One region of the Streptomyces sp. NPDC107500 genome, then DNA from elsewhere that is predicted to be linked to it. Evidence: riboswitches for the same ligand, from Rfam matches in the RefSeq annotation. Region 1 holds a riboswitch; each other region holds the start of a gene.
The links. Region 1 has a riboswitch for cyclic di-AMP ahead of ACZ67M_RS15475 (transglycosylase SLT domain-containing protein). Riboswitches for the same ligand answer to the same signal wherever they lie in the genome.
Positions count from the first base shown of each region.

Region 2: linked by a shared signal. The riboswitch ahead of ACZ67M_RS20315 (M23 family metallopeptidase) and the one ahead of ACZ67M_RS15475 (transglycosylase SLT domain-containing protein) in region 1 are both predicted to bind cyclic di-AMP.
Region 3: linked by a shared signal. The riboswitch ahead of ACZ67M_RS06560 (M23 family metallopeptidase) and the one ahead of ACZ67M_RS15475 (transglycosylase SLT domain-containing protein) in region 1 are both predicted to bind cyclic di-AMP.
Region 4: linked by a shared signal. The riboswitch ahead of ACZ67M_RS11125 (M23 family metallopeptidase) and the one ahead of ACZ67M_RS15475 (transglycosylase SLT domain-containing protein) in region 1 are both predicted to bind cyclic di-AMP.

Region 1 covers NZ_JBVJPF010000003.1:829,792-837,139, forward strand. The annotation lists gene ACZ67M_RS15455 (ABC transporter permease) at 1-768, opposite strand, end outside; gene ACZ67M_RS15460 (ABC transporter ATP-binding protein) at 755-1,723, opposite strand; gene ACZ67M_RS15465 (LolA family protein) at 1,769-2,983, opposite strand; gene ACZ67M_RS15470 (polyprenyl synthetase family protein) at 3,262-4,272, opposite strand; cyclic di-AMP (ydaO/yuaA leader) riboswitch at 4,840-4,995, shown strand; gene ACZ67M_RS15475 (transglycosylase SLT domain-containing protein) at 4,999-5,490, shown strand; gene ACZ67M_RS15480 (HAD family hydrolase) at 5,506-6,306, opposite strand; gene ACZ67M_RS15485 (GNAT family N-acetyltransferase) at 6,573-7,348, shown strand, end outside.
Region 2 covers NZ_JBVJPF010000005.1:20,615-27,962, forward strand. The annotation lists gene ACZ67M_RS20310 (aldo/keto reductase) at 1-808, opposite strand, end outside; gene ACZ67M_RS20315 (M23 family metallopeptidase) at 943-1,983, opposite strand; cyclic di-AMP (ydaO/yuaA leader) riboswitch at 1,994-2,150, opposite strand; gene ACZ67M_RS20320 (PP2C family protein-serine/threonine phosphatase) at 2,375-3,610, opposite strand; tRNA gene ACZ67M_RS20325 (tRNA-Met) at 3,759-3,832, opposite strand; gene ACZ67M_RS20330 (dihydrofolate reductase family protein) at 3,885-5,045, opposite strand; gene ACZ67M_RS20335 (helix-turn-helix transcriptional regulator) at 5,159-6,007, opposite strand; gene ACZ67M_RS20340 (NAD(P)H-dependent oxidoreductase) at 6,147-6,926, shown strand; tRNA gene ACZ67M_RS20345 (tRNA-Lys) at 6,987-7,059, opposite strand; gene ACZ67M_RS20350 (amino acid permease) at 7,176-7,348, opposite strand, start outside.
Region 3 covers NZ_JBVJPF010000002.1:84,477-91,824, reverse strand. The annotation lists gene ACZ67M_RS06580 (aspartate aminotransferase family protein) at 1-785, shown strand, start outside; gene ACZ67M_RS06575 (helix-turn-helix domain-containing protein) at 913-1,530, shown strand; gene ACZ67M_RS06570 (DUF6126 family protein) at 1,527-1,649, shown strand; gene ACZ67M_RS06565 (tyrosine-protein phosphatase) at 1,678-2,475, opposite strand; cyclic di-AMP (ydaO/yuaA leader) riboswitch at 2,902-3,061, shown strand; gene ACZ67M_RS06560 (M23 family metallopeptidase) at 3,064-3,984, shown strand; gene ACZ67M_RS06555 (SGNH/GDSL hydrolase family protein) at 4,190-4,975, shown strand; gene ACZ67M_RS06550 (TetR/AcrR family transcriptional regulator) at 5,044-5,664, opposite strand; gene ACZ67M_RS06545 (MBL fold metallo-hydrolase) at 5,755-6,948, shown strand; gene ACZ67M_RS06540 (SpoIIE family protein phosphatase) at 7,137-7,348, shown strand, end outside.
Region 4 covers NZ_JBVJPF010000002.1:1,137,619-1,144,966, reverse strand. The annotation lists gene ACZ67M_RS11140 (DNA gyrase/topoisomerase IV subunit A) at 1-1,731, opposite strand, end outside; gene ACZ67M_RS11135 (M16 family metallopeptidase) at 2,044-3,396, shown strand; gene ACZ67M_RS11130 (M16 family metallopeptidase) at 3,393-4,781, shown strand; cyclic di-AMP (ydaO/yuaA leader) riboswitch at 4,973-5,135, shown strand; gene ACZ67M_RS11125 (M23 family metallopeptidase) at 5,148-5,912, shown strand; gene ACZ67M_RS11120 (GntR family transcriptional regulator) at 6,072-6,767, shown strand; gene ACZ67M_RS11115 (FAD-dependent monooxygenase) at 6,945-7,348, opposite strand, start outside.

The DNA.
Region 1 (7,348 bases):
GAGCGCGTGCAGCTGGGGGATCTGGTCGAGGATCTGGACCGTGATCAGCAGCCCGACGGTGGTCGCCATCGCCGCGATGCCACTGCCCGTCAGCGTCGAGACGAACAGGCCGAGGGCCGCGACGCCGACCAGTGAGGCGGCCACCACCAGGGCGATCAGCAGGGCGCGCCCCAGGCCCTCGGCGTAGCCGATCCTGGTGCCGGAGATGGTGACCAGGTCGCCCAGCGGGAAGAGCAGCGCTCCGACCGCGAGCGCCGAGACCGCGACCACCAGGGTGGCGGCGAGGCAGAAGGCGATCACCGTCGCGTACTTGGTGAGCAGCAGCCGGGTGCGCCCGGCCGGGGCGACCAGGAGGTAGCGCAGCGTGCCCGCACTGCTCTCGCCGGCGATCGCGTCGCCCGCGACGACGCCGACGGCCATCGGCAGGAAGAACGGCAGGGTCGCGGCGAGCGCGGTGAAGACCAGGAACAGGCCGTTGTTGCTGATCTGCGAGATGAAGGCCGGGCCCTCGCCGCCACCCCCTCCGCCGCCACCGAGCGACGACGACCCGTCGCTCGTCTCGATCTTCACCGCGATGCCCACCAGGACCGGCACGGCGGCCAGCACGCCCAGCAGGGCGAGGGTGCGCCAGCGCCGGAAGGTGATCAGCAGTTCGCTGCGCAGCAGTCCGAGGGACCACAGCGGATTCGGGGTGCGCACCGCGCCCACGCCCGCGCCCGGCGTCTCCGCCCGCGCCGCCGGCACGTTCCCCGTCTCAGCCCGCGACATCGAATCCCTCTCCGGTCAGGGCCACGAACGCGTCCTCCAGGGAGGCCCGTTCCAGTGCGAAGCCGCGGACCCGGACGTGGGCCGCGACCAGGGCCGCGTTGACCTCGGCCAGGTCGCGGTCCGGGGGCTCGGCCGTCACCCGGTCCTCGGCGACGACCACGTCCCCGGCGCCCTGCTCCTTCAGCACCCGGGCCGCGTCGCCCGCGTCCGGCGTGGTCACCACCAGCCGGCCGCGCGCCCCGGCCGACAGGTCGGCCACCGCGCCCTGGGTGATCAGGCGTCCCTGGGCCATCACGGCGGCGTGCGTGCAGACCTGCTCGATCTCGTCCAGCAGGTGGGAGGAGAGGAAGACGGTGGTGCCGTCGGAGGCGAGTTCGCGGACCAGCGCGCGGATCTCGCGCATGCCCTGGGGGTCGAGCCCGTTGGTCGGCTCGTCCAGGACCAGCAGGCGGCGCGGCTGGAGCAGTGCGGCGGCGAGGCCGAGCCGCTGCTTCATGCCGAGCGAGTACGCCTTCGCCTTCTTGCCGGACGCGGCCGCGAGGCCCACCCGGTCCAGCGCCGCCGCGACGCGCTCGCGCCGGGTGCGGGGGTCGGCGGTCGGGTCGGCGGCGTCGTAGCGCAGGAGGTTGTCGCGGCCGGAGAGGAAGCCGTACAGGGCCGGGCCCTCGATGAGGGCGCCGACCCTGGGCAGTACGGTGCGGGCCGCGCGCGGCATGGGCCGGCCGAGGACCCGGGCGCTGCCCGAGGTCGGTTCGATCAGGCCCATCAGCATGCGGATGGTGGTGGTCTTGCCGGAACCGTTGGGGCCGAGGAAGCCGAAGACGCTGCCCGCCGGGACGGTCAGGTCGAGACCGTCGACGGCGAGCTGTCCGCCGCGGTAGCGCTTGGTGAGCCCGCGGGTGGAGATGACGGCGTCGTCCGCCCGCTCCGGCTCCGTGACGGACGGTTCGGCCATCGGCTTCCTCTCCTGTGCCTCTTGTCGTACGGAAAGGCCGCTCCGTTACTTCGCGGCGTCGGCGGCCTTCACCAGCGCGTCCTTGGTGACCGCACCGGCGTAGACCTTGCCGTCCTCGGTGATCAGGGCGTTGACCAGGCGGGTCTTGAAGACCGTGCCCGAGCCGAAGTCGCCCTTGACCTGGTCGCCGAGGGAGCCTAGGAAGCCGCCGAGGTCGCCGCCGCCCGCGGCGCCCGTGGGCAGGCCCTGGCCGCCGGTGTCGAACGCGGCGATCGAGTTCCAGCCCTCGCCGATGACCTTCAGGCCGTCCAGCTCCTTGGCGAGGTCGCCCTCGGCCTTGCGCCCGTGCTCCGGGGCCTTGGCGGCCTTCTCGTCGGCCTCGGTCACCTTCGCGCCCCTGGGCGGGGTGAAGTCGAACGTCGACGCGTCCGGCTTCGCGAAGCTGACCTTGGTGAAGCCCGCGTCCACGACGGCGGCGCCGCCGCTCGCCGGGGTCAGCGTGAACTTCAGCGGGGTACCGGTCTCGGCGTCCACGGCGACGGTGATCGCACCGACCGTGGAACCCTTCTGCCTGGGCTCGACGACGAGCCGGTACGCGTCGCGGCCGGCCACCTGGGCGGTGCCGCCGACCTTCACGGACGTGGTGTCGTCGATCGCCTTGAGCGCCTGGTCGGCGAAGTCCTTCGGGGTGGCCGGCACGTCCTTCTCCGGCCGCTCCGCGCCGTCGGACGTGGAGTGGTAGACCTCGTTGGACTTGCTGTCGTAGCCCCAGACGTCCTTGCCGTCGTGGATGAGGCTGTACTCGGCGGCGTCCTCCAGCAGGGACACCTTCTGCCGGTCGGGGCCGTCGGCCGCGACGCGCAGGGTGTGGGAGCCGGAGACCAGCTGGGTGAGCTTGGCCGAGGGGTCGGCGGACGAGCCGCCGTCCTTGCCGTCCCCGCCCGGATCGCCGGACATTCCGGACATCAGGCCGCTCTCCAGGCCGCCGAGGTCCGGCAGGCCCAGGTCGGTGCTGATCCGGACGGTGCCGGAGAGCTGCTGGACGTCCGACTCGGCGATCTTCTGGACGAGCTCCTCCGCCGTGACCTTCGGCAGGTCGGGGTCCCCGGAGTCGGCGAGAGCGGGGACCAGCCCGATCGTCGCGGCCGCCACTCCCACCACCGCGACCGGGACGACGTACCGCGCGGCCTTGCGCCGTCGGGTGCTCAGCTCCTCGCCCGCCCCGGGGGTCGTGTTGTCGTCGGAATCGATCGGTGCCATCTGTGCCCTACCTCCGTCGTCGGCGGCGGCTGTCTCGCGACCTCGCACTCGTTCACCCGTGAGCCGCCATTCTCACCCGAATCGGTGAGGATTGGTGTTTCCGTGGTGTCCATCTGACCAAATCACCGGAGCGCAATCGTCAGACCGCGGGCTCAACTCCACGTACTCCTGCGGGATGACACCAACGGGCGGTTCCTCCCCCGCCCCGTAGGGGACGGGTACGCCGCCCGCCGGCGGAGGGCACCCGCCCGTGGCGCCGCGCACGGGCGGGGCGGGGTTCAGCCGGCCCGGTGCACCACGGCGTCGCACAGTTCCACCAGCGCGGCCTTCGCCTCGCACTCCCGCAGCGGAGCCAGGGCCGCGCGGGCTTCCCTGGCGTAGCAGACGGTGTCCCGCCGGGCGTGCTCCAGCGCGGGGTGGGCGCGCAGCAGGCGCAGCGCCTCGGCGTGCCGGGCGTCGTCGCTCAGGTCGGAGTCGAGCAGCTCGCTCAGCGCGACGTCCTCGGCGAGGCCCAGCCTGGCCGCGCGCTCGCGCAGCCGGAGCACCGGCAGGGTGGGAATGCCCTCGCGCAGGTCCGTGCCGGGCGTCTTGCCCGACTCGTGGGAGTCGGAGGCGATGTCCAGGACGTCGTCCGCGAGCTGGAAGGCGACGCCGAGCCGCTCGCCGTACTGGGTCAGTACGTCCACCACCGTCTCGTCGGCGCCGGACATCATCGCGCCGAACCGGCAGGAGACGGCCACCAGCGAGCCGGTCTTGCCGCCCAGCACGTCGAGGTAGTGGTCGACGGGGTCCCGGCCGTCCTGCGGGCCGGCCGTCTCCAGGATCTGGCCGGTGACCAGCCGCTCGAACGCGAGGGCCTGCACGCGGACCGCCTCGGGCCCGAGGTCGGCGAGGATCTGGGAGGCGCGGGCGAACAGGAAGTCGCCGGTCAGGACCGCGACCGAGTTGTCCCAGCGGACATTGGCGCTGGCGACCCCGCGCCGCACGGCGGCCTCGTCCATCACGTCGTCGTGGTACAGCGTGGCCAGGTGGGTCAGCTCCACCACCACGGCCGAGGGCACGATCCCGGGGGCATAGGGGTCGCCGAACTGGGCCGAGAGCATCACGAGGAGCGGGCGGAACCGCTTGCCGCCGGCCCGTACCAGGTGCTGGGCGGCCTCCGTGATGAAGGGCACCTCGCTTTTGGTTGCCTCAAGCAACCCTTCCTCGACCGCGACCAATCCGGCCTGGACATCGGCTTCCAGAGCCTGGTCCCGCACGCTCAGCCCGAACGGCCCGACGACGGTCACGAGGGGTCTCCTGTCTGCTGGTGCCCACTGGCGATTACCTGGTTTGTCGATAGGTCGCTGCCACCACTCGAGTCAGCGTATCCGGTCACCTTTCGATCACCGCTAGCGCCCACCGTTACAGGCCGGGCGGTATCGGATCATGAGCGGTATGTTTTTGATCGGTCGATATGACCACATATTGCCCGATACCAATATCGCCTCCCCGGCCCCGAACGGATGCCCGCCCGGCAGCCGAAAACACCGGACGGGCGAAGCGCACCGCATCGAGGGCCGGTTGGGACATAGTTGGGACTAATGCCCGTTTTGCCGCGCTTGTTGAGGCCCGTGAGTTGGCTCACTTGGGAGCCCCCTCGGGCAACCTCGCCGCAACCTGTGCCCTCCCTTTGCGCCGCAAGCCAGTTGAGGCTTGGCAACCGCAAAGGATCAAGAGCCCCAAACGCCTCAGACCAAGGTCAACAGGACGTTGGGTGATTCCTGCACTTGTTTCGGACATGTGCTCTCGCATACGTTCCCGGCCTGTCGGGCGGACGCCGAATCCTGCCATCGCCCGCACACACAGTCATCCACTCAACTCACTCGCCGGCAGGAGCGGGGGACCCAGGTAAGTCGCCGCACCGGTCACCACCGGAGCGGCTCGGGGTGAAGCCGTACCCGTCAGGGCGCGGCCGGGCACCTCCCCGCCCGAACCCGACAGCTCACCTCGCAGGCGTCAGGAGAGGGACACAGATGTCTGCCAACGGTCAGAACCGTCACGCCCGGACCACCCGCATCGCCCGCAGGCTCGCCGTGGCCGGCACCGGTGTCGCGGTGCTCGCCCTGCCGCTCATCGGCGCCACCGGCGCGTCCGCGGCCACCCCGGCCGCCACCAAGACGGCCGCCACGGCGGCGACCACGTACCCGGACAACCTCGACGGCTGGATCCGCGAGTCGCTCGACGTCATGGCGCAGCACGGCATCCCCGGCTCGTACGAGGGCATTCACCGCAACATCATGCGGGAGTCGTCCGGCAACCCGCTCGCCATCAACAACTGGGACATCAACGCCATCAACGGCACCCCGTCCAAGGGTCTGCTCCAGGTGATCGACCCGACCTTCCAGGCGTACCACGTCGAGGGCACTTCCTGGGACCCGTACGACCCGGTCGCCAACATCACCGCCGCCTGCAACTACGCGGCCGACCGGTACGGCTCGATGGACAACGTCTTCGGCGCCTACTGAGCCGCACCGGGACGTTCAGAAGACCCGTTCGAGGACGACGGCCACGCCGTCGTCCTCGTTCGTCGTCGTGACCTCGTCGGCCACCGCCTTGAGTTCGGGGTGGGCACCGGCCATGGCGACGCCGTGCGCCGCCCAGTCGAACATGGGGATGTCGTTGGGCATGTCGCCGAAGGCGATCGTGTGCCGCCGGCCCACCCCCAGGTGCTCGGCGGCCAGCGCCAGGCCGGTCGCCTTGGTGATGCCGCACGGTTGCAGCTCCACCGTGCCGGGCCCCGACATGGTGACCGTCGCGAGGGAGCCGACCACCGCCCGCGCGGTCGACGCCAACTCGTCGTCGCTCAGGTCGGGGTGGCGCAGCAGCACCTTGCTGATCGGGGTGCGCCACAGCTGGTCGCGCCGCTCCACCCGCACCGCGGGCAGCGTGGGGTGGGGCATCAGGTACCCGGGCTCGATGAGGGTCAGGCCGTCGACGCCGTCCTGGTCGACCGCGGCGTACACCTGGCCCACCTCGGCCTCGATCTTGCCGAGCGCGGTCTCCGCCAGCTCCCGGTCCAGGGTGACCGACCACAGCATCCGGTGCGCGCCGGCGTCGTACACCTGCGCGCCCTGCCCGCACACCGCGAGCCCCGTGCACCCGAGGCGGTCGAGCAGGGGCCGCACCCGGGGTGCCGGGCGCCCCGTCACCACCAGGTGCCGCGCACCCGCCCGGGCCACCCGCGCCAGCGCGGCCAGCGACCGTTCGGAGACGGTGTCGTCGCCGCGGAGCAGCGTGCCGTCGAGATCGGTGGCGACGAGTGAGTATGCGGTGCGGTCCATGATCAGAGAATACGGACGCGACACCCGTCCGACTCACCCGCGACCGGTTCCGAACGAGGACGCGGCGAGTACGTTCGAACGCGCACGACGACGCACGAACATGTCCGAAACCTGGCACATCATCGGCTAAAGCCGGTTAAAGGCCTGTGCACCGGTTGGCAACAACATGGTCTGCTACCTACCCCCCGGGTCGGCCCCCGGGGTACCTTCCTGTTGTCCAGGGGGGACTTGATCGGGGGGTCGGGTTGAACAGCGGACGCGTACGCGTGCTCAGGCCACAGGAGCTGGGCGAGGGGGAACGGCAGCACTGGCGGGACATACGCGCCAAGTCGACGGCGCCGCGCAACCCGTTCATGGAACCGGAGTTCACCGAAGCCGTGGGCCGGGTCCGGCCGCGGGCGCGGGTGGCGGTGCTGTACGACGGCGGCGAGGCGGCCGGATTCCTGCCGCACGAACGCGGCCCGCTGGGCCAGGGCCGGGCGATCGGGCTGGGGGTGTCGGACTGCCAGGGCGCGGTGCTGCGCCAGGGCCTCGCCCCGGACCCCCGCGGACTGCTGCGGGCCTGCTCCCTGTCGAGCCTCGCCTTCGACAACCTGGAGGCCGAGCAGGGGCTGTTCGTGCGGTACGCCGCCGAGGAGCACACCACCTACGTCATCGACGTGGAGAAGGGCTACGAGGCGTACGAGAACGTCCTGCGCGCCCAGGCGCCGAAGTTCCTGAAGACCACGCTCGCCAAGGAGCGCAGGCTGGGCCGCCAGGCCGGCGACGTGCGCTTCGTCTTCGACGAGCGCGAGCCGGCCGCGCTGCGCACGCTCATGGAGTGGAAGTCGGCGCAGTACCGCAGGACGGGACGCCGGGACCGGTTCGCGCAGGAGTGGATCAGCCGGCTCGTCGGCAGGCTCGCCCGGACGCGCGCGCCGGAGTGCACGGGCACCCTGTCCGTGCTCTACGCGGGCGGCCGGCCGGTCGCCGCCCACTTCGGGCTGCGTTCGGCGACGGTCCTGGCGTGCTGGTTCCCGGCGTACGACCCGGACTTCGCCAA
Region 2 (7,348 bases), on a different contig from region 1:
AGGCGAGGGCGACCGTGGCGACGGGGGCGTCGTGGACCTCGGCGATCTCGTCCAGGGCGGCGAGCACCCGCCGGCCGCGCTCGGTCTCCAGGTGCTTGGCCGCACCGCCCGCACGCGGGCTGTCCACGCTCGCGCCGGGCCGGTACTTGCCGGTGAGGAAGCCGGCCGCGAGGGCGTAGTACGGCACGGCGGCCAGGCCCGACCGCTCGGCGAGGTCGCGCAGCCCGCCCTCGTAGGTGTCGCGCGAGACCAGGTTGTAGTGCGGCTGGAGGGCAACGTACCGGGCGAGGCCCTCGCGGTCGGAGAACTCCAGGGAGGCCGCGAGCCGCTCGGCGGAGATGTTGGAGGCGGCGATGTGCCGCACCTTGCCCGCCTTCACCAGTTCGTCCAGCGCGCCGATGATCTCCTCGACCGGCACCTCGGGCTTGTCGAAGTGCGTGTAGTAGAGGTCGATGTGATCGGTGCCCAGGCGGCGCAGCGAGGCGTCGGCCGCCGCCTTGATGTTCGCGGCGGACAGGCCCGGGTACTCGGGGTGCTGGCTGACCTTGGTGGCGAGGACGACGTCGTCACGGTTGCCGCGGGCCGCGAACCACCGGCCGAGGACGGTCTCGGACTCGCCGCCGCTGTTGCCGTCGACCCAGGCGGAGTACGAGTCGGCGGTGTCCACGAAGTTGCCGCCGGCCGCCGTGTAGGCGTCCAGGACGGCGAAGGACCGGTCCTGGTCGGCGGTCCAGCCGAAGACGTTGCCGCCGAGGGCGAGGGGGAAGACCTCCAGGTCGGAGGAGCCGAGCTTGCGCAGAGAAGTCATGTAGTGCGTCAACGAACGCACCGGATCAGGTCATTCCGGCGCAGACGCAAAAACCCCGCAAACCGGCAGCCCTGACGTCGGGGGGTTGTCGTCAGGACCGCCGGGGACCAGCGGGGAAGCGGATGGGCCGCGGCTCAGGGGGTGAGGCCCTTGCTCTGGAGCCACGCCATCGGGTCGATGCCGGAGCCGCCGCCGGGGTGGACCTCCATGTGGAGGTGGGCGCCGGTGACGTTGCCGGTGGCGCCGACGCGGCCGATGACGTCACCGGTGGTGACCTCCTGGCCGACGCTGACGCTGATCGACGACTGGTGGGCGTACCAGATCTCGGTGCCGTCATCCAGGGTGAGCACGGTCTTGTAGCCGTACGACCCGTCCCAGCCCGCCGACGTGATGGTGCCGCTGTGCACGGCCTTGAGCAGCGTGCCCGTGGGCGCGGCGAAGTCGAGGCCGGTGTGGTGGCCGGAGGACCAGTAGGCGCCGGCCTGACCGAAGGTCGAGGAGATCGTGTACGAGGAGGTCGGCAGCGTGAACTGCTTGGCCAGCTTGGCCAGGCGCTCGGCCTCGGCCTTCTTCGCGGCCTCCTCCTCCGCCTTCTTCTTGGCGGCGGCGGCCTTGGCCTCGGCCTCCTTCTCCGCCTTGGCGGCGGCTTCCGCGGCCTTCTTCTCGGCGGCCGCGGCGGCCTCGGCGGCGGCCTTGGTCTCGACCTGGGCCTGCTGCTGCTCGGCCTGCGCCATGATCCGGGCCCGCAGGGACTCACCGGCGCCGGCGGTGTCGGTGCCCTCGGCGGTGTCGGCGGCGGCGGTCACGCCGATGCCGCTGAGCGGGGTGCTGGAGCCCTCCGGCTCCGGCGCGTCGTCGTCGGAGATGAGCGAGCCGACGTTGGGCAGGTCCGGCATGGAGATCGACACCGGCGGCTTGCCGGTCTGCGCGCTGGCCATGCCGCCCGCGCCGACGGCGGCTATGACACCGACGCCGAGGACGGTGGAGCTGCGGGCGAGCCCGCCACGCTGCTTGGCGACGCGGTGCCGGCCGCGTACGGGGCGGATGGAGTCCTCGGTGGGATTCCACTCCTCCCAAGGACCCTCTTCGGTGCGGTGGTTCTCGTAACCGAAGGTGTCGGTGTCGTGCCGACTGGGCACGAACGGGGCCTCGGGGGCAGGCCGGTTGGACGCCACGTGGGCGTACTCCTTTCCTTCCTTTCGCCTACCGGGTTAGCTGACGGGTTCGGAGCAGGAAGGTCTCCTACGCGCGCATGCAACCGTGTCGCCACGGCGTCAAACGCCCGATTCACCCCAATGTGGTGGTTCCCCGGTTCCCTTGCGGGATTCGGCGCGTGCGCACGGAGCCGCCTTCTGTGACGGCTGGGACGACCGCGCTGCGTTATCGAACGTTAATAGACCCGGGGGCCGGATTCCAAGCCGTTCCTCTTGATCATTAACGAATACGGCCGGGACGTACGCCTCAGGATCGGTGAAAATCGGGCGAGTTGACCGCTGCTCGGTATTCCCCTTCACGTCACTTCTTTCTGACGGTGCGTCAGTTGTTATGCGGAGGGACGCCGACCCGTCACGGCTCGTGACAATGATCATGGTCGCCGTGCCGTGGCCGCCGGACGGCGAGCAGCGCCATGTCGTCCGCCATCCCGCCCCCCGAGTGGCGGCGCACGTCGCGGGCGAGGGTCTCGAGCAGCTTCGCCGGATGGCGGAAGACGCGACCGGACAGCCGCGCGTTCGGATCGTAGAACTCCCCCCGCTCGTCCCGGGCTTCCGACAGTCCGTCGGTGTACAGCAGCAGCGTGGCCCCACCGGGGAAGGCCGTCTCCTCCGCGCGGTCGGGCCACACACCCAGCTCGCCCATGCCGAGCGGCAGCGCCGACTCCCGGGCGGGCAGCGGCCCCACGGTGCCGTCGCCGTGGAGCAGCAGGGGCGGCGGATGCCCGCGGTTGACGATGCGTACGGTCCCGGCGCCGTGCGGGAGTTCGGCGAGGACGGCGGTGGTGAAGCCCTCGAAGGCGTCCAGGCCCTCGCGCCGGGTGCCCTCGCGGGCCAGCGCCCGCTCCAGGCGCTGCGCCACCGCCTCCAGCGTCGCCTCCTGTTCGGCGGCCTCCCGGAAGGCGCCGATCACCACGGCGACGGCGGCCACCGCTCCCATGCCCTTGCCCCGCACGTCCCCCACGATGAGCCGGACGCCGCGCGCGCTGTCCTGCACCGCGTACAGGTCACCGCCGATGAAGGCGCCGGCCTGCGCGGCCTCGTAGCAGGCGGCGATCTCGAAGCCGGCGATCCGCTCGGCCGGCTCGGGCAGTACGGCGCGCTGGGCGGTCTCGGCGATCTCCCGGGCGATGGCGAGGCGCTCGTCGGTGCGGCGGACGAAGGCGTTGACGAAGACGGCGAGCGCGGCGACCGTCGCGATGGTGATCAGCTCGGTGAGGGAGTCGACGTAGTGGATGACGCCCTTGCCGAGTTGCAGCCCGACGACCGAGGCGACCACGGCGATCCCGGTGAGCGCGGTGCCCCGCCGGGAGTAGATCGGGGCGGCGACCAGCGGCGCGGCGGTGTAGAGGGGCCCGGCGGTGAAGTAGCGCGGGGTGAGGATGTCGTACAGGACGGCGACGACGATCAGCAGTACGGGGAGCGAGCGCGCGAGGGCCCGGCCGTAGGACGTGCGCCACGGCCGCGGCTGCCCGGCGGTCGGCACGGGCGCCGGCTCGTCGCCGAGGCCCGGGTCGGGCACGGGATCGCCGGGGAGCCGGCCGCCGGCCCTGGCGTACGCTCCCTCGTCCTCCACATCGCCTGCCCGCACCACTGGTCTCCCGCCGCCCCCTGTCCGCGCCGCTTGCCGTGCGTACTCCAGGTTTCCCGCGACGGGGGTGGGCGGCGAGTGGTGAGGGCCGAGCGGGTGAACGCACCGAGGGCCGGAACCCTTTCGGATTCCGGCCCTCGGCCTTCAGTAGCGGGGACAGGATTTGAACCTGCGACCTCTGGGTTATGAGCCCAGCGAGCTACCGAGCTGCTCCACCCCGCGTCGTTGTGTCACCAGTGTACGTCATGTCGGAGGCGGAACGCACACAGGTATCTCAGGCACCCCACAGGTGACCGTTGGGGGCCTTCGCCCGCTCCTCGTACTCCGGCAGTAGGACGACGGCGGCGCCCCCGGCGGCGAGCACCCCGCCGCCGTCCGCGCCCGGCACGAAGGTGTCCGGCTCCCGCCAGGCCGTGACCACGCGACGCACCCCGGCGTCGAGGATCAGCCGGGCGCAGGGCGCGGGCCGGGAGGCGCGGCGCGCACAGGGCTCCAGGCTGCTGTACACGGTGGCCCCCGCGAGCCGCGGATCGGAGCGGTCGGCCTTGGCGAGCGCGGCCTCCTCGGCGTGCACGACGGCGTCGCCGCCCTCCCGCGAGTACCCCCGCGCCAGCTCGCTCCCGTCGGCGGCGACCACGACCGCGCCCACGCTGAACGCCGTCCGGGACGGCGGGCACAGCTCCGCCAGCTCGCAGGCGAGCGCAAGCCAGTGCCGGTCGGCGGCGCTCACGCGGTCGCCGGTGCCGGGTGCGGTCGGCAGGTACCGCGTCAGCACGACGTCCTCGATCCGCCGCGACTCCACCAGCCGCAGCCGCCCGCCCTGGTAGGCGCCGGGCCCGAAGAGCCGGGGCGCGGCCGGGTCGCCGACGAACAGGGGCGCGAGTACGAGTTGCAGCTCGTCGGCGAGTTCCTGCTGGAGCAGCTGCGTGTGGACGGTCCCGCCCCCCTCCACCATGAGCCGCCGCACCCCGCGCCGGTCGTACAGGTACTCGAGCACCGCCCGCCAGTGGAGCGCGTCGCCGAGCGGGACGACGACCTCGCCGGCGATCCCCGCCGCCCGGGCCCGCCCGGCCCCCTCGTCCGTGGTCAGCAGCGCCTTCTCCCCGCCGGTGTGCCAGAACCGCGCCGCCGGGTCCAGCTCGCCGCTGCCGCTGACGGTGACCTTGAGCGGGTACTCGGCCTTGCCCTCCGCCACCCGCGCCGCCCGCCGCTCGGCGGAGTTCACCAGCAGCCGCGGATTGTCGGCCCGGATCGTCCCGGCCCCGACCAGGATCGCGTCGACCGACGCCCGCACCTCGTCGACCCGCTCGAAGTCCGCGGGGCTGGACAGCAGAAGCCGGTCGGGCCCGGTGTCGTCGAGGTAGCCGTCCAGGGAGACGGCGGCGGAGAGAAGGACATAGGGGAGGGGCCTGCCGGCCCTCTCGTGGGCGGTCATGTCCGGACGTGCTCCTTCGTGCTTCGGCCCCGGTCGCGGAACCGCCCGGCGGGCCGTACCCGCCGGGGCCGTACTCGCCGTCACGGTAGCCGTCCCACGCCGGCGTGGTTCGGTTACTCGCGGGCCTGCGCGTTCACGGACGAATGCGCGTCGTCGCCGTCCGCGCCCAGCCCCGCGAGCAGGCGCAGCCCGTCCTCGGTGGGGCTGCCGGGGGGCGCGGAGAGCACCAGCAGTTCCATGCCCGACGCGTCCGGCAACGAGAAGTTCTCCTGGTGCAGTTCCAGCAGTCCGACCAGCGGGTGCTGGTAGGCCTTGCGGCCGTGGGTGCGGGCGCAGACGTCCGCGCGGGCCCAGAGGCGGCGGAAGCGCTCGCTGCCCATCGCCAACTCGCCGATGAGCGAGGCCAGGCGGGGATCCTCGGGGTACTTGCCCGCGGCCAGCCGCAGGTGCCCGACCGCGTCGAGGGTGCAGTTCTCCCAGTCGGCGTAGAGGCCCCGCTCGGCCTCCTCCAGGAAGATGTGCCGGGCGGTGTTCAGTCCCGGCAGCGGCCGGCCGTAGAGGAGCCCGGCGAGGCGGTTCCCGGCGAGCACGTCCAGGCGGTGGTTCATGATGACCGCGGGTGCGTCGGCGACCAGGTCGAGGACGCGCAGCAGTTCCGGCCGGACGCGGGAGGCCGGTGCCTTCGCCCGGCGGCGGCGCTGCCGGGCGAGCCGGTGGAGGTGCCCTCGTTCGGTCTCGTCGAGGCCGAGGACGCGGGCGAGCGCGTCGAGGACCTGCTCGGAGGGCTGGGTGGCGCGGCCCTGCTCCAGGCGTACGTAGTAGTCGACACTGACTCCGGACAGGTGCGCCACCTCTTCGCGGCGCAGCCCTTCGACCCGGCGGCGGCTGTCGGTGGGGATGCCGGCGGACGCCGGGTCGACGCGGGAGCGCCGGGTCCGCAGGAATCCAGCGAGATCGTCCATGCCCCCAGTATGGCCACGGGCGGGGACCGTGAGGGTGGCCCTGCCGGTACCAGGAAGTCCCGTCCGACGGTCGAGGCGTCCCTGAACGACGGGCGCCGCGGCGTCCAGGATCGAAGGCATCCGATCCGAAGGAGTCCCCGTGAAGACGCTGATCGTCCACGCCCACCCGGAGCCGAAGTCGCTCAACGGCTCGCTGAAGGACCTCGCGGTCTCCACCCTGGAGGCCGCCGGGCACGAGGTACGGGTGAGTGACCTGTACGCGATGGGCTGGAAGGCGGTCGTCGACGCCGCGGACTACGGCCCCGAGGCCTCCAGTCCGCTCAAGGTCGCCCGGGACTCGGGCCGGGCCTTCGAGGGCGGGACGCTCACTCCGGACGTGCGTGCCGAGCAGGAGAAGCTGCTGTGGGCCGACACCGTCGTCTTCCAGTTCCCGCTGTGGTGGTACTCGATGCCCGCGATCCTCAAGGGCTGGGTGGACCGGGTGTTCACCTTCCGCTTCGCGTACGGCGTCGGCGAGCACAGCGACACCAAGTACGGCGAGCGCTACGGCGAAGGCACCCTCGCGGGCAGGAAGGCCCTGCTGTCGGTGACCATCGGCGGCCAGGAGTCGCACTACGGCGCCCGCGGCATCAACGGCCCCATCGAGGATCTCCTGTTCCCGATCCACCACGGCATCCTCTACTACCCCGGCATCGAGGCCGTGCCGCCGTTCGTCGTGTACGGCGCCGACCGGATGACCGTCGAGGACTACCCGGACGTCGCCAAGGCGTGGGAGCAGCGCCTGCTCACACTGGAGTCGACCGAGCCGATCGCCTTCCGGCGGCAGAACTTCGGCGACTACGAGATGCCTTCGCTGCGGCTGAAGGAGGGGCTGGAGCCCGCGGGCCGCACGGGTTTCGGGCTGCACGTGCGCGGGTGACCGCCGTGCGACACGAACAGGACCCCAGCTCGGTCCTGCCGTGAGCTGGGGTCCAACGCGTAGGCCCTGTGGGACTCGAACCCACAACCAATGGATTAAAAGTCCACTGCTCTGCCAATTGAGCTAAGGGCCCAGGGGGTACCACGCGGTGCTGCGTGATGTTGCCACACCGAGCATAGCCCGACGCGGCCGGGACGCCGATCGGGTATCGGGGTCACGGCCGCGTCGGCGGGCGGTGGGAGCGCCGGCCTACGGATCCACCGGCTCGGGGGCGTTCGCGCGGGCGGCCGCGCGGGCGCGGGTGCGGGCGTGGTCGGGGTTGAGGAACCAGTGGCGGGCCGAGGCCAGCCACCAGGTCGCCGCGAAGCCGAGGACGACCAGGACCGCGATCGGCGCGTAGTTGAAGGTCTCCCAGGTGACCG
Region 3 (7,348 bases), on a different contig from region 1:
TCATCGTGGAGCCGATCCAGGGCAAGGGCGTGCACGAGGCCCCGCCCGGCTACCTGCGGGCCGCGCAGGACCTGCTGCACCGGCACAAGGCACTGCTGATCGCCGACGAGGTGCAGACGGGCCTGGGCAGGACCGGGAAGTTCTACGCCTTCCAGCACGAGGACGGCGTCGAGCCCGACCTGGTCTGCGTGGCCAAGGCGCTGTCCGGCGGCTACGTGCCGGTGGGCGCCACCCTGGGCAAGGACTGGATCTTCCAGAAGGTGTACTCCTCGATGGACCGCGTGCAGGTCCACTCGGCGAGCTTCGGCTCCAACGCCCAGGCCATGGCGGCCGGACTCGCCGTGCTCTCGGTGATGGAGAACGAGGAGATCGTGGCGAACGCCGCCGCGGTGGGGGAGCGGCTGAAGTCCCGGCTGGCGGCGCTGGTGGACCGCTACGAGCTGCTCGCCGACGTCCGGGGCCGCGGGCTGATGATCGGCATCGAGTTCGGCCGGCCGCGGTCCCTGAAGCTGCGCAGCCGCTGGACCATGCTCCAGGCCGCCCGGAAGGGCCTCTTCGCGCAGATGGTGGTGGTGCCGCTGCTGCAACGGCACCGGATCCTCACCCAGGTCTCCGGCGACCACCTGGAGGTGATCAAACTGATCCCGCCCCTGATCATCGACACCGCGGACGTGGACCGGTTCGTCGACGCCTTCACCGAGGTGATGGACGACGCGCACAATGGCGGCGGTCTGATGTGGGACTTCGGCAAGACGCTGGTCAAGCAGGCGGTGGCGCACCGCTGAGTCCGTCGGTGGCCGCCCGGCGCCGGAGCAGCCCTGAGGCTTTGCCTCAGAGGCCGCTCCGAAGCTTTGCCTCAGAGGCAAGAAATTTGCCCGAAGGGCAAGATTCGGGCTGAATGGAGCCATGAGCATGAGCTCCTCCGAGACCGGACCGGCCGACGGCGCGGTCGCCGCCGTCGCGCCCCAGCTGCGTGAGCTGCGGCGGCGGGCCGCCCTGACCCTGGAGGCGGCGGCCCGCGCGGCCGGGCTGTCGCCCGCCCACCTCTCCCGCCTGGAGACCGGGCAGCGCCAGCCCTCGCTGCCGATGCTGCTCGCCCTCGCCCGCGTCTACGGTACGACCGTCGCCGGGCTGCTGGGGGAGGCGCCCGCGGACCCGGACGCGGTGATCCGCGCCGCCGAGATGGAGCCCACGGCCGCGGGCGGCTGGACGTACCGGCGGGCGGGAGCGCCGGGCCGGGGCATGCAGGCCCTGCGCGTCGAGGTGCCGTACGGCTCCCAGGGCGACATCGTGCGGGTGCACCCCGGCGAGGAGTGGCTGCACGTGCTCAGGGGCCGCCTGCGGCTGCGCCTCGGGGACACCGAGCACCGGCTCGGGGTGGGGGACGGCGCCCACTTCGACTCGCTGACCCCGCACCGCATCGCCGCACAGGACCCCGAAGGGGTCGAGCTGCTCTTCGTCCACACCCTGCTGCAGAGCCCGACGGCCGCGCTGTGCCTCGGCCCGACGACCCCCGGGGAGATGCCGTGAGTTCCATGGAGGAGAAGTTCCCGCGTGCCCTGTGGGTCCGGCTGCTCATCTACATCGCCCTGGGCCACGTCTTCGGCGGCTTCCTCTACCTGCTCTTCGAGGTGGGCGCGAGCCGCTAGCGGTCGTGCGGGTCGGTGCGGTACCGGATCAGTCCAGCATCCGCTCGCGCAGCCGCTCCCGGGTCGCCGGGGTCAGGTGCAGGCCCTGCTCCAGGTAGGCGTCGACGCCGCCCCAGGTCTCCTCGACGGTGTCCAGGGCGGCCGCCAGATACTCGGCGCGGGCGTCGAACAGGGGGCTGAGCAGCTCCATGACCTCGGGGGAGTAGGCCGAGGCGGCGGAGCTGCCGCGGCGCACCTTGTAGCGGCGGTGCGTGGCGTTCGACTTGAGGTAGTCGTCGAGGACGGCATCGCGCTCGACGCCGAGCGCGAGCAGCGTGACCGCGATCGACAGGCCCGCGCGGTCCTTGCCGGCCGCGCAGTGCATCAGGGCGGGGACGCTGTCCTCGGCGAGCGCGTGCAGCACCCGGGAGTGCTCCGCCGTGCGCTCCGTGATGATCGTCCGGTAGGACGCGATCATGCGCTGGGCGCCCTTGCCGTCGGCCAGGATCGCGTGCAGCTGGTCGAGGTCGCCGTCGCGGACCATCTTCCAGAACTCGGCGCCGTCGGCCGGGTCGCTCAGCGGCAGGTTCACATTGCGCACGCCCGGCAGCTCGACGTCGGGGCCTTCCAGCTTCTGGTCCGCCGCGTTGCGGAAGTCGAAGATGGTGTGCAGGCCGAGGGTGGCCAGGAAGGCGGCGTCCTCCCCGGTGGCGTGCGCCAGGTGCCCGCTGCGGAACAGCACGCCCTGCCGCACCCGTCGCCCGTCCGCGGCCGGCAGTCCGCCGACGTCCCGGAAGTTGCGCACACCGGTCAGCTCGGGTTCGGTCGACGGGACCTGCTGCGTCACGGGGACTCCTCCCACTCCGCCCCGCCGACGCTGCTCGGCGGCGGGCTCGCCTCGACGATACGGCATCCCCTGTATGCGCCAAGGACTTGTCCACAGGGCGTTAAGGGTTACCTCGGGCTTTCTGTCCGAATTGACGCCTTGATTCCAACTGGCGCTGAAATGCGAATAGGTGGAGAAGTGGCGCGTGAGCAGCGTCATATCCGTAACCGTGCGTCGTCCGTCATGTCCACGTAATCAAGCCGGTTTGCAAGGACGTTCACTCGGAATGCCATTCCCCGAATCGACGGAGTGTGACCGGATATTCCCGTAAAGGATCAATCGGAACACCTTCCGGTGGAACTCTTCGCTTGTCCGGGTGCGTCTTGGTCGCTTACGTTCACCACCGATCCGGACGGACGCCTAATCCTGCCGCCGACCGGAGCCCACTCTCATCCACCACCCGTACCCGGCAGGAGCGGGGGACCCACAGGTACGAATGCCTGTTCCGGTTCCCGGAACGGCTTGGGGTGAAGCCGCGTTTCGGCGCGGCCGGGCATCTCCAGCCCGAACCCGACAGCTCACCTCGCAGGCGCCGGAGAGGAATTCGCCATGCCCGCGAAGGGTAAGCACCGCCGTACCAGGGCCATGCGCCTGACCCGCGCCATCGCCGTCGCCGGAACCGGTGGCGCCGCGCTCGCGCTCCCGCTGATCGGGGCCGCCGGCGCCAACGCCGCCCCCGCGCACTCCGTTTCCGAGCAGTCCGTGCAGTCCGTCGCGGCGACGGCGAAGAAGGCCGCCGCGAGTGGCGCCGAGAAGAACTCGGACGCGCGGACCTACACCGTCAAGAGCGGCGACTACCTTTCCCGGATCGCCGACGACCAGAACGTCGACGGCGGCTGGAAGAAGCTGTACGAGGACAACCGCGAGGCCATCGGTTCGGACCCGTCGCTGATCCACCCCGGCCTGAAGCTCTCGGTCGGCGCCAAGGCCGCCCAGTCGGAGAAGCCGGCCGCGGAGAAGCCCGCCGCGGAGAAGCCCGCCGAGGCGGAGAAGCCCGCCGCCAAGCCGGCCGAGAAGTCCACGGACGCCGAGAAGGCCTCCACCTCGGACGCCGGCACCAGCAGCGGCTACACCTCCCCCGTCGCGGGCGCCACCGTCGGTACCCCGTACCACCAGTCCGGCAGCATGTGGTCCAGCGGCTACCACACCGGCACCGACTTCGTCGTCCCGACCGGCACCCCGCTCAAGGCCGTCGGCGCGGGCACCGTCGTCTCCGCCGGCCCCGGCGGCGCGTACGGCAACCAGGTCGTCATCCAGCTCGCCGACGGCCACTACGCCCAGTACGCCCACCTCTCCTCCCTCTCCGTCTCCGCCGGCCAGTCGGTGACGGCGGGTCAGCAGGTCGGCCTCTCGGGTGCCACCGGCAACGTGACCGGTCCGCACCTGCACTTCGAGATCCGCACCACGCCGGACTACGGGTCGGACATCGACCCGGTCGCGTTCCTGCGCTCGCACGGCGTCTCTCTCTGACGCACGGCAAGGGCGCAGTCCCCATGCCACCGAAGGCCGGACCCCGATCCCCGGGTCCGGCCTTCGGTGTATTCCGCAATTGACCAAGCCTTTAGGAGTGGCCTTTCTCACCGACCGTCAACCCCTTCCTACGGTCGCGTAGGTCACATTCCAAGGTGAATCATGGCTCGATGTGGCAGACGATTCGAAGAATGACAGCAGAGCAGTGATCGGGTCGTACGTGGCGCTGGGGGACAGCTTCACCGAGGGCGTCGGCGACCGCGGCCCCGACGGGGCGTTCGTCGGCTGGGCCGACCGATTCGCCGTACTGCTCGCGGACCGGCGCCCCGAGGGCGACTTCACCTACGCGAACCTCGCCGTGCGCGGCAGGCTGCTCGACCAGATCGCGGCCGAACAGGTCCCCCGGGTCGCCGGACTCGCACCGGACCTCGTCTCGTTCGCGGCCGGCGGCAACGACATCCTCCGGCCCGGCACCGACCCCGACGAAGTGGCCGAGCGGTTCGAGCGGGCGGTGGCCGCGCTGGCCGAAGCGGCCGGCACCGTCCTCGTGACGACCGGTTTCGACACCCGCGGCGTGCCCGTGCTCAAGCACCTGCGCGGCAAGATCGCCACGTACAACGGGCACGTCCGCGCCATCGCCGACCGGTACGGCTGCCCGGTGCTCGACCTCTGGTCGCTCCGCAGCGTCCAGGACCGCAGGGCGTGGGACGCCGACCGCCTGCACCTGTCCCCGGAGGGTCACACACGGGTGGCGCTGCGCGCCGGACAGGCCCTCGGCCTGCCCGTGCCCGCCGACCCGGACCAGCCCTGGCCGCCGCTGCCCCACCGCGGCGCGCTGGACGTCCGCCGGGACGACGTGCACTGGGCGCGCGAGTACCTGGTGCCGTGGATCGGACGCCGGCTGCGCGGCCAGTCCTCGGGCGACCATGTGACCGCCAAGGGGGCGCTGTCGCCGGACGACATCAAGACGCGGATCGCCTCGGTGGCGTGACCGCGCGGGGCGGGCGGGCCGGTGGCGGAGGCCGGTTGTGGGCGGGGTACGGCGAGGCCGGCGGCGGGTCAGCGGCGGGGGGCACCCAACGCCTCCCGCGGCAGGCCCAGTTCGCGGGCGAGCGCCTCGTCCGTCCACTCCCGCGCCCGGGCCCGCGAGACCGTGCCCGCGTACGACGTCAGTTGCACGGCCAGCCCGTCGAGGAGCGCGGTCAGCCGCAGGGCCGCGCCCTCGGGGTCCGGGCAGGGGAACTCCCCGGCGGCCACCCCCTCGGCGATGACCTCGGCGATCGCGGCCTTCCACCGGCGGTCCAGATCCCGCGTGACGTCCCGCAGCGCGGGCTCGCGCAGCGCCGCCGCCCAGCCCTCGATCCACAGCCGCCAGCCCTTGGCCTGCCCCGTCGGGGCGTACCACCGCACGGCGGCCCGCAGGCGGCGCAGCGCCGACGTACGGCGGCCGAGCAGTCCGTGCAGATGAGCCAGATCGTCCTCGGCGGCACGGGCGAAGGCGGCGGCGACCAGCTTCTCCTTCGTGGAGAAGTGGTAGAGCACCAACGCGTTGCTCACCCCGAGCGCCGACGCCACGTCGGCGATCCGCAGCGCCGCGACACCCCGCGCCGATATCTGCTCGACGGCCGCGCGCAGCAGCTCCTCGCGCCGCTCGGCCACACTCAACCGGACTCGCACCACGCCCCGTCCCCCCAAGCTCCGGACACGATCAGTCGGTGTCACACGAGACGACCATAATGAGAGCCTGACCTACTCCACCTGGAGGTTACCGTGGCCGGATTCCGTTCCCCGAGCTCCGGGCTCCGTTCGCCCAGGCCCGCGGCCTTCGGCGCGGACCCGACCGGTGAGCGCATGGCGCGCATCCGCAGATCGCCGCACTTCCGTGACGGCGTCTTCCAGAACCCCGGCGGCACCGCCCGGACCCGGCCCTCCGGATCGGCCCGTGAGTTCGCCAAGATCTACTTCGACCGGGAGTCCCGGCTCCGCCGCGCCCCCAGGGGCCCGATCCCGGTGCACGCCACGACCCTCGCCGACCTCGCCCGGCAGCCCGCCACCGGACTCCGGCTCACCTGGATGGGGCACTCCAGCGTGCTCGCCGAGATCGACGGGCGGCGGGTGCTCTTCGACCCCGTGTGGGGCGAGCGCTGCTCCCCGTTCCCCTTCGCCGGGCCCAAGCGGCTGCACCCCGTCCCGGTCCCCCTGGCCGCCCTCGGCCCGGTCGACGTCGTCGTGATCTCCCACGACCACTACGACCACCTGGACATGCCCACGATCAAGGCGCTGGCCGGCACGGACACCCTGTTCGCCGTGCCGCTCGGGGTCGGCGCCCACCTCGAACACTGGGGGGTGCCCGCCGACCGGCTGCGGGAGCTGGACTGGCACGAGTCGACGCGCGTCGCCGGCCTCACCCTGACCGCGACGCCGGCCCGCCACTTCTGCGGGCGGGGGCTGCGCAACACCCAGCACACCCTCTGGGCGTCGTGGGTCGTCGCGGGGGAGGAGCACCGCGTCTACCACAGCGGTGACACGGGTTACTTCGACGGCTTCCGGGACATCGGCGCCGCGCACGGGCCCTTCGACGCCACGATGATCCAGCTCGGCGCGTACTCCCGGTTCTGGCCGGACATCCACATGACGCCCGCCGAGGGGCTGCGGGCCCATCTCGACCTCCAGGGAGGCGCTCCGGCCGGGGTGCTGCTGCCGATCCACTGGGGCACCTTCAACCTGGCGCCGCATGCGTGGGCGGAGCCGGGGGAGTGGACGAAGGACGCGGCCGGGGAGGCCGGGCAGGCGGTGGCGTTCCCGCGGCCGGGGGAGCCCTTCGAGCCGGCGGGGGAGGTGCCGGTGGAGGCGTGGTGGCGGGCGGTGTCGGAGCCGGTCGCGCACGCGTGGCGGCGTCCGCGCAGTGCCGATGATGTGACCGGGACGGGCGTGGGCGATCTCGACCTCGCCGGTGAGCGGTGACATCCTCCGGCGCCGCGTCCCGGCCGACGTGACGTCGCGGAGGGGCATCGTCACGCCTCGCAGCCGGAGCAGGCGAGCCGGTGGCGGAGGGGGGACGATGGAGTGGCGGGGCCACTGACGCCGGCGCGCCGTCCGCTCCGGCAGCCGCCACCCGACCGTCCGGTCACTGGCCGGGAGGAGCTCTGGGCATGGGTACGACCGAACCCGAACCGTTCCGGGAGGACCCCGGGACGCCGGGTGTGGTGGCGTCGAGGCCGGGGGGTCTGCTGGACGTGCTCAACGTCGCCGCGATCCTGCTCAACGCCGAAGGCAGGGTCGATCTGTGGAGCCCGCAGGCCGAGATCCTCTTCGGCTACAGCGCCGAGGAGGCCCTGGGGCGGTACGCGGCCGACCTGCTGAT
Region 4 (7,348 bases), on a different contig from region 1:
GTTCACCCGCAGCAGACGCCCGGCGGACGTCACCACGCCGACCTCGCCGCGCGCGGTGGCCGCCACCGCCGAGACGACCAGGTCGTGCTTGACGCGCTTGGCACCGGCCTCCGTGACCAGGGGATCGGCGTTCGCGGTGCGGGCCAGCAGGCCCGTCGAGGAGAGCAGCACCCGGCACGGGTCGTCCGCCACCTGGAGCGGCACGGCGGCCACCGGGACGCCGCCCGACTCCAGCAGCGTCGTACGGCGGTCGGTGCCGAACTTCTTGGCGACCGCCGCCAGTTCGGCGGAGACCAGCTTGCGCAGCTCCGCGTCCGAGTCGAGGATCCGGGACAGCTCCTCGATCTCCGCGTTCAGCCGCTCCTTCTCGGACTCCAGCTCGATGCGGTCGTACTTGGTGAGCCGGCGCAGCGGCGTGTCCAGGATGTACTGGGTCTGCACGTCGCTCAGTGAGAACTGCTCGATCAGGCGCTGCTTGGCCTGCGCGGAGTTCTCACTGGAGCGGATGAGGCGGATGACCTCGTCGATGTCGACCAGCGCGGTGAGCAGGCCCTCCACCAGGTGCAGGCGGTCGCGCTTCTTGCCCCGGCGGAACTCGCTGCGGCGCCGTACGACGTTGAAGCGGTGGTCGAGATAGACCTCCAGCAGCTCCTTGAGGCCCAGGGTGAGGGGCTGGCCGTCCACCAGGGCGACGTTGTTGATGCCGAAGGACTCCTCCATCGGCGTCAGCTTGTAGAGCTGCTCCAGGACGGCCTCGGGCACGAAGCCGTTCTTGATCTCGATGACCAGGCGCAGTCCGTGCTCGCGGTCGGTGAGGTCCTTGACGTCCGCGATGCCCTGGAGCTTCTTCGAGCCCACCAGGTCCTTGATCTTCGCGATGACCTTCTCGGGGCCGACCGCGAAGGGCAGCTCGGTGACGACGAGGCCCTTGCGCCGGGCCGTCACGGTCTCCACGGACACCGTCGCGCGGATCTTGAAGGTGCCGCGGCCCGTCTCGTACGCGTCCCGGATGCCGGGCAGGCCCACGATCCGGCCGCCGGTGGGCAGGTCGGGGCCCGGCACGTGCTTCATCAGGGCTTCGAGATCGGCGTTCGGGTGCCGGATCAGGTGCCGGGCGGCGGCGATGACCTCGCGCAGATTGTGCGGCGGCATGTTCGTCGCCATGCCGACCGCGATGCCGGAGGCGCCGTTGACCAGCAGGTTCGGGAAGGCGGCGGGCAGGGCCACCGGCTCCCGCTCCTGGCCGTCGTAGTTGGGCCCGAAGTCGACGGTGTCCTCGTCGATGGAGTCCGTCATCAGGCTGGTGGCCTCGGCCATCCGGCACTCGGTGTACCGCATGGCGGCCGGCGGGTCGTCGTTGCCCAGGGAGCCGAAGTTGCCGTGGCCGTCGACCAGGGGCACGCGCATCGAGAAGGACTGGGCCATGCGCACCAGCGCGTCGTAGATGGACGCGTCACCGTGCGGGTGCAGCTTGCCCATGACCTCGCCGACGACGCGGGCGCACTTCACGTAGCCGCGCTCCGGCCTGAGGCCCATCTCGCTCATCTGGTACACGATCCGGCGGTGCACCGGCTTGAGGCCGTCGCGGGCGTCCGGCAGCGCGCGGGAGTAGATGACCGAGTACGCGTACTCGAGGAAGGAGCCCTGCATCTCGTCGACGACGTCGATGTCGAGGATCTTCTCCTCGTACGAGTCGTCGGGCGGCGGGGTCTTCGTGCTACGGCGGGCCATCGCTGCCGGCTCCTTGCTGAAGCGTGAACGGTGATCTGACGCCGTCCATTGTGGACTGCGGCACTGACAGCCACCGACCAGGACCCGTCACGGGCTGCCCGGCCCGGCGCTGCCCGCAGGGTACGCCCTACTCGCGCGCCCTCGTTCCCGGCGGGCCGCCAACCCCGTTCTCGCTCTCGGCGTACGAGGCCCGGGAACTCCACCGGCGGCCCGCGCGCTTGCATACAGTGGCAGGATCGGCGGAATTCCGCAGTTCCGCCCAATGATCCACCCAGTGATTCCACCAAGGATTCCGCGATCGAAGGGACGTACATGCCCATGGGTCACACGGCCACAGCCCAGGCAGACTCCGGCGGCCTGACAGCGACCGAGCACCGCCTGGCCAACGGCCTGCGCGTGGTGCTCTCCGAGGACCACCTGACCCCGGTCGCTGCGGTGTGCCTCTGGTACGACGTCGGTTCCCGCCACGAGGTCAAGGGACGTACCGGCCTGGCTCACCTTTTCGAGCACCTCATGTTCCAGGGCTCCGCCCAGGTCAAGGGCAACGGCCACTTCGAGCTGGTGCAGGGCGCCGGCGGCTCGCTCAACGGCACCACCAGCTTCGAGCGGACCAACTACTTCGAGACCATGCCCGCCCACCAGCTGGAGCTCGCCCTCTGGCTGGAGGCCGACCGCATGGGCTCCCTGCTGTCCGCCCTCGACGAGGAGTCGATGGAGAACCAGCGGGACGTCGTCAAGAACGAGCGCCGCCAGCGCTACGACAACGTCCCCTACGGCACGGCCTTCGAGAAGCTGACCGCCCTCGCCTACCCGGAGGGCCACCCCTACCACCACACGCCGATCGGCTCCATGGCCGACCTGGACGCGGCCACCCTGGAGGACGCCCGCGCGTTCTTCCGCACGTACTACGCGCCGAACAACGCGGTGCTGTCGGTCGTCGGCGACATCGACCCCGAGCAGACGCTGGCCTGGATCGAGAAGTACTTCGGTTCCATCGCCTCGCACGACGGCAAGCAGGCCCCCCGGGACGGCTCGCTGCCCGACGTCATGGGCGGCCAGCTGCGCGAGGTCGTCGAGGAGGAGGTCCCGGCCCGCGCCCTGATGGCGGCCTACCGCCTCCCGGAGGACGGCACGCGCGCGAGCGACGCGGCCGACCTGGCGCTCACCGTCCTGGGCGGCGGCGAGTCCTCCCGCCTGTACAACCGGCTGGTGCGGCGCGACCGTACGGCCGTCGCCGCCGGGTTCGGCCTGCTGCGGCTCGCCGGGGCTCCCTCCCTGGGGTGGCTGGACGTGAAGACGTCCGGCGATGTCGAGGTGCCGGTCATCGAGGCCGCCATCGACGAGGAGCTGGCCCGGTTCGCCGAGGAGGGCCCCACCGCCGAGGAGATGGAGCGCGCCCAGGCCCAGCTGGAGCGCGAGTGGCTGGACCGGCTGGGCACGGTCGCCGGCCGCGCCGACGAACTGTGCCGGTACGCCGTGCTGTTCGGTGACCCGCAGCTCGCCCTCACCGCCGTGCAGCGAGTGCTCGAGGTGACGGCGGCGGAGGTCCAGGAGGTCGCCAAGGCCCGCCTGCGCCCCGACAACCGCGCGGTGCTCGTCTACGAGCCGACCGCCCCCACCGACGAGAACGACGCCACCGACGAGAACGAGGAGGCGGCCAAGTGACCGACCTCGCCACCATGGACTTCCACGCCCAGCCGCAGGCCGGCGAGCCCAAGCCGTGGGCGTTCCCCGCGCCCGGCCGCGGCCGCCTCGACAACGGGCTGACGGTACTGCGCTGCCACCGCCCCGGCCAGCAGGTCGTCGCCGTCGAGGTGCTCCTCGACGCGCCCCTGGACGCCGAGCCGGCCGGCCTCGACGGTGTCGCCACGATCATGGCGCGCGCCTTCTCCGAAGGCACCGACAAGCACTCCGCCGAGGACTTCGCCGCCGAGCTGGAGCGCTGCGGCGCCACCCTCGACGCGCACGCCGACCACCCCGGCGTCCGGCTCAGCCTGGAGGTGCCCGCCTCGCGCCTCGCCAAGGCGCTCGGCCTCGTCGCCGACGCCCTGAGGGCACCCGCCTTCGCGGACAGCGAGGTCGAGCGGCTGGTCCGCAACCGCCTCGACGAGATCCCGCACGAGCTGGCCAACCCGGCCCGCCGCGCGGCCAAGGAGCTCTCCAAGGAGCTGTTCCCGGCCGGGAGCCGCATGTCGCGCCCGCGCCAGGGCACCGAGGAGACGGTCGAGGCCATCGACTCCGGCTCCGTACGCGCCTTCTACGAGAGGCACGTCCGCCCCGCCACGGCCACCGCCGTGGTCGTCGGCGACCTCACCGGCCTCGACCTGGACGCGCTGCTGGGCGACACCCTGGGCGCGTGGACCGGCTCCGCCGCCGAACCCCGTCCCGTGCCGCCGGTGACCGCCGACGACCGGGGCCGCGTCGTCATCGTGGACCGTCCGGGCGCCGTCCAGACGCAGCTGCTGATCGGCCGCACCGGATCCGACCGGCACGACCGCGTCTGGCCCGCACAGGTGCTCGGCACCTACTGCCTCGGCGGCACCCTCACCTCCCGCCTGGACCGCGTCCTGCGCGAGGAGAAGGGCTACACCTACGGCGTACGGGCGTTCGGGCAGGTGCTGCGGTCCGCGCCGGACGGCACCGGCGCCGCCATGCTCGCCATCAGCGGCTCCGTCGACACCCCGAACACCGGTCCCGCCCTGGAGGACCTGTGGACGGTACTGCGCAAGCTCGCCGCGGAGGGGCTCACCGACCCCGAGCGCGACGTGGCCGTGCAGAACCTGGTGGGTGTGGCGCCGCTGAAGTACGAGACGGCCGCGGCCGTGGCGAGCACCCTGGCCGACCAGGTCGAGCAGCACCTGCCCGACGACTACCAGGCGACGCTCTACCGTCAACTGGCCGCCACGGGCACCGTGGAGGCCACGGCGGCGGTCGTGAACGCCTTCCCGGTCGACCGGCTGGTGACCGTCCTCGTCGGTGACGCCGCGCAGATCAAGGAGCCCGTCGAGGCCCTCGGTATCGGTGAAGTCACCGTGGTGGCGGCCGAGTAGCGGCACGCGCGGAGTGCGGCCCCGGTGACCGGAGTGTCACCGGGGCCGCCGTTTGTCCGAATTGAGGGAGAGGCTGCCCGTCTGCCCTGTGGCATGCGCTACAAAAACACTGTTGCGTTTGAGAATTGAACACAGCCGCGTTTAGCGTCGTCCGGGCTGTTCGTCAGGCAGTGCGCCGCACCCGCGGCACCGGACAGTCATCGCCGAGTCCCCGTACGGCGCGAGCCAGGGGAGCCGGGGACCCACCGTAGTCCCTGGGGTGAATCGGACGCCCGCGCGCAGCGAGGGGGTCCGTAGGAGACCTTCCACCTCCGAACCCGTCAGCTAACCCGGTAGGCGAGAGGGAAGGAAAGGACCAGCCTCTACATGGCGTTCACGCGCGCCACCGGGAAGCACCGGCGTCCCAGCAGGTTGCATCGCAGTACCGCCCGCGCGGCGGGTGTCGCGGCCCTCGCCACCACCGGCGTCGTCGGCACCCTCGCGGCTCCGGCGCTCGCCGCCGAGCCCGAGGTGGAGCGGAGCGGACTCACCCCGGTCATCACCATCGGCGACTCCCTGGCCGAGGAGATCGACGCCCAGGCCCTGGCACAGCGGCAGGCCGCCGCGGACGCCGCCGCCCGTGAGGCGGCCCAGGAGGCCGCGCGCGAGCGGGCCGCCGAGGCGGCCAAGGAGGCACGCGAGGCCAAGGAGCGCGCCGCGCGGGAGGCGGAGCGCAAGCGCCTCAACACCTTCGTCCCGCCGATCACCTCGTCCTACGTCTCCACCGCCTACCAGGCCGGCAGCTCCCTGTGGTCCTCCGGCAGCCACACCGGCATCGACTTCCACGCCTCCAGCGGTACGACCGTGCACGCGGTCGGCGTCGGCACCGTCGTCGAGGCCGGCTGGGGCGGGGCGTACGGCAACCAGGTCGTGATCAAGATGCACGACGGCACGTACACGCAGTACGGGCACCTGTCGTCCATCGGCGTCTCCGTCGGCCAGTCGGTCGAGCCCGGCCAGCAGATCGGCCTCTCCGGCGCCACCGGCAACGTCACCGGGCCCCACCTGCACTTCGAGGCCCGTACGAGCCCCGAGTACGGCTCGGACATGGACCCCGTCGCCTACCTCCGTTCCCACGGCGTGAACGTCTGACGGCGGACCCCGCGACACCACCCGAAAGCCCCGGCCGTCCGAGCCGGGGCTTTTGATCCATGAAATCCACTCCGCCGTCGGAATATCCGCTTGATTGGCCTAGAGTCGCTGGAAACGTCAATCGTCGGCGTTTCACGGGGATTAAGGCGGAGGTCGGTCATGCGTATTCCGGCGCATTCGGTGTGCACGGCGATCCGGGACGACATCGTCGCCGGCGTCCACGTGCGCGGGGGCCGGCTCACCGAGGAACTGCTCGCCCGCCGCTACGGCGTCTCCCGCGTCCCCGTCCGCGAGGCCCTGCGCACGCTGGAGGCCGAGGGCTTCGTGGTGACCCGGCGGCACGCGGGCGCGTGCGTCGCGGAACCGACCGAACAGGAGGCCGCCGACCTGCTGGAGACCCGTACGCTCCTGGAGCCCCTCGGTGCCGCCCGGGCCGCCCGCCGCCGGACCGACGCCCACCTCAAGGTGTTGCGCGGCCTGGTCCGCCTGGGGCAGGAACGCGCCAGGCAGGGCAGCGGCGAGGATCTGCGCTCCCTGGGCGGCTGGTTCCACGAGACCCTCGCCCAGGCCGCCGGCAGCCCCTCCCTGACGGCGCTGCTGACCCAGCTGCGCCACAAGATCGCCTGGATGTACGACGTGGAGGCGCCGGCCGGGCCGGTGGAGTACTGGGCCGAGCACGGCGCGATCCTCGACGCGGTGGCCCGGGGCGACGGCGACCGCGCGCGGGCGCTCATGGCGCTGCACGCCGAGCGGTCGGCGCCGGGACACCGCCTGCGATTCGCCTCCGGCGGCGGCAGGACGGAGCGTGTGAGGAACTCGCAACGTCCCGTAAACACGGCGAGCCTGCGGCATTAACACGGGTCCCGTATACAAAGAGCAGGAAATTCGGGGGGTATTTTCCACCTGCCCGTATTTCTGCCGGCGGGCGGAAATACGGGCGGTGGAACGTTGCGGAAAAATGCGCCCGGTGCGGTGACCGGGGTGACCGGGGCCCTTCCGCTCGGGCAACGGTGCCGTGAGAACCGAGCGGAGTCAGCGGCCGCCGAAGACGGGCAGCGTGAGGGCCGAATGGGCCGGGCGGGGCTCCGGTGCGGGCATGGCGCTGAGGCCGCGCAGCCGGTCGTTGCGCTGCTCCAGGGCCCGGGCGGTGGTCGGGAAGAGGGTGGCGCCGCCCTGGCCGACCAGGTTCTGGTTCAGGGTCACGAAGTCACGGGTGCCGCGTTCGTATGCGGCGAAGCCCGCGGCGTGGGCCCGGTCGGCCAGGGAACCGGCCAGCATGTAGGCGCCGACGAGGGCGAGGCTGGTGCCCTGCCCGGTGAGGAACGAGGGCGCGTGGGCGGCGTCGCCCAGGAGCGCGACCCGGCCGCTGGACCAGCGGGGCATGCGGATCTGTCCGACCGCGTCGAAGAACACGTCGTCCGCGTCGCGGAGGGCGG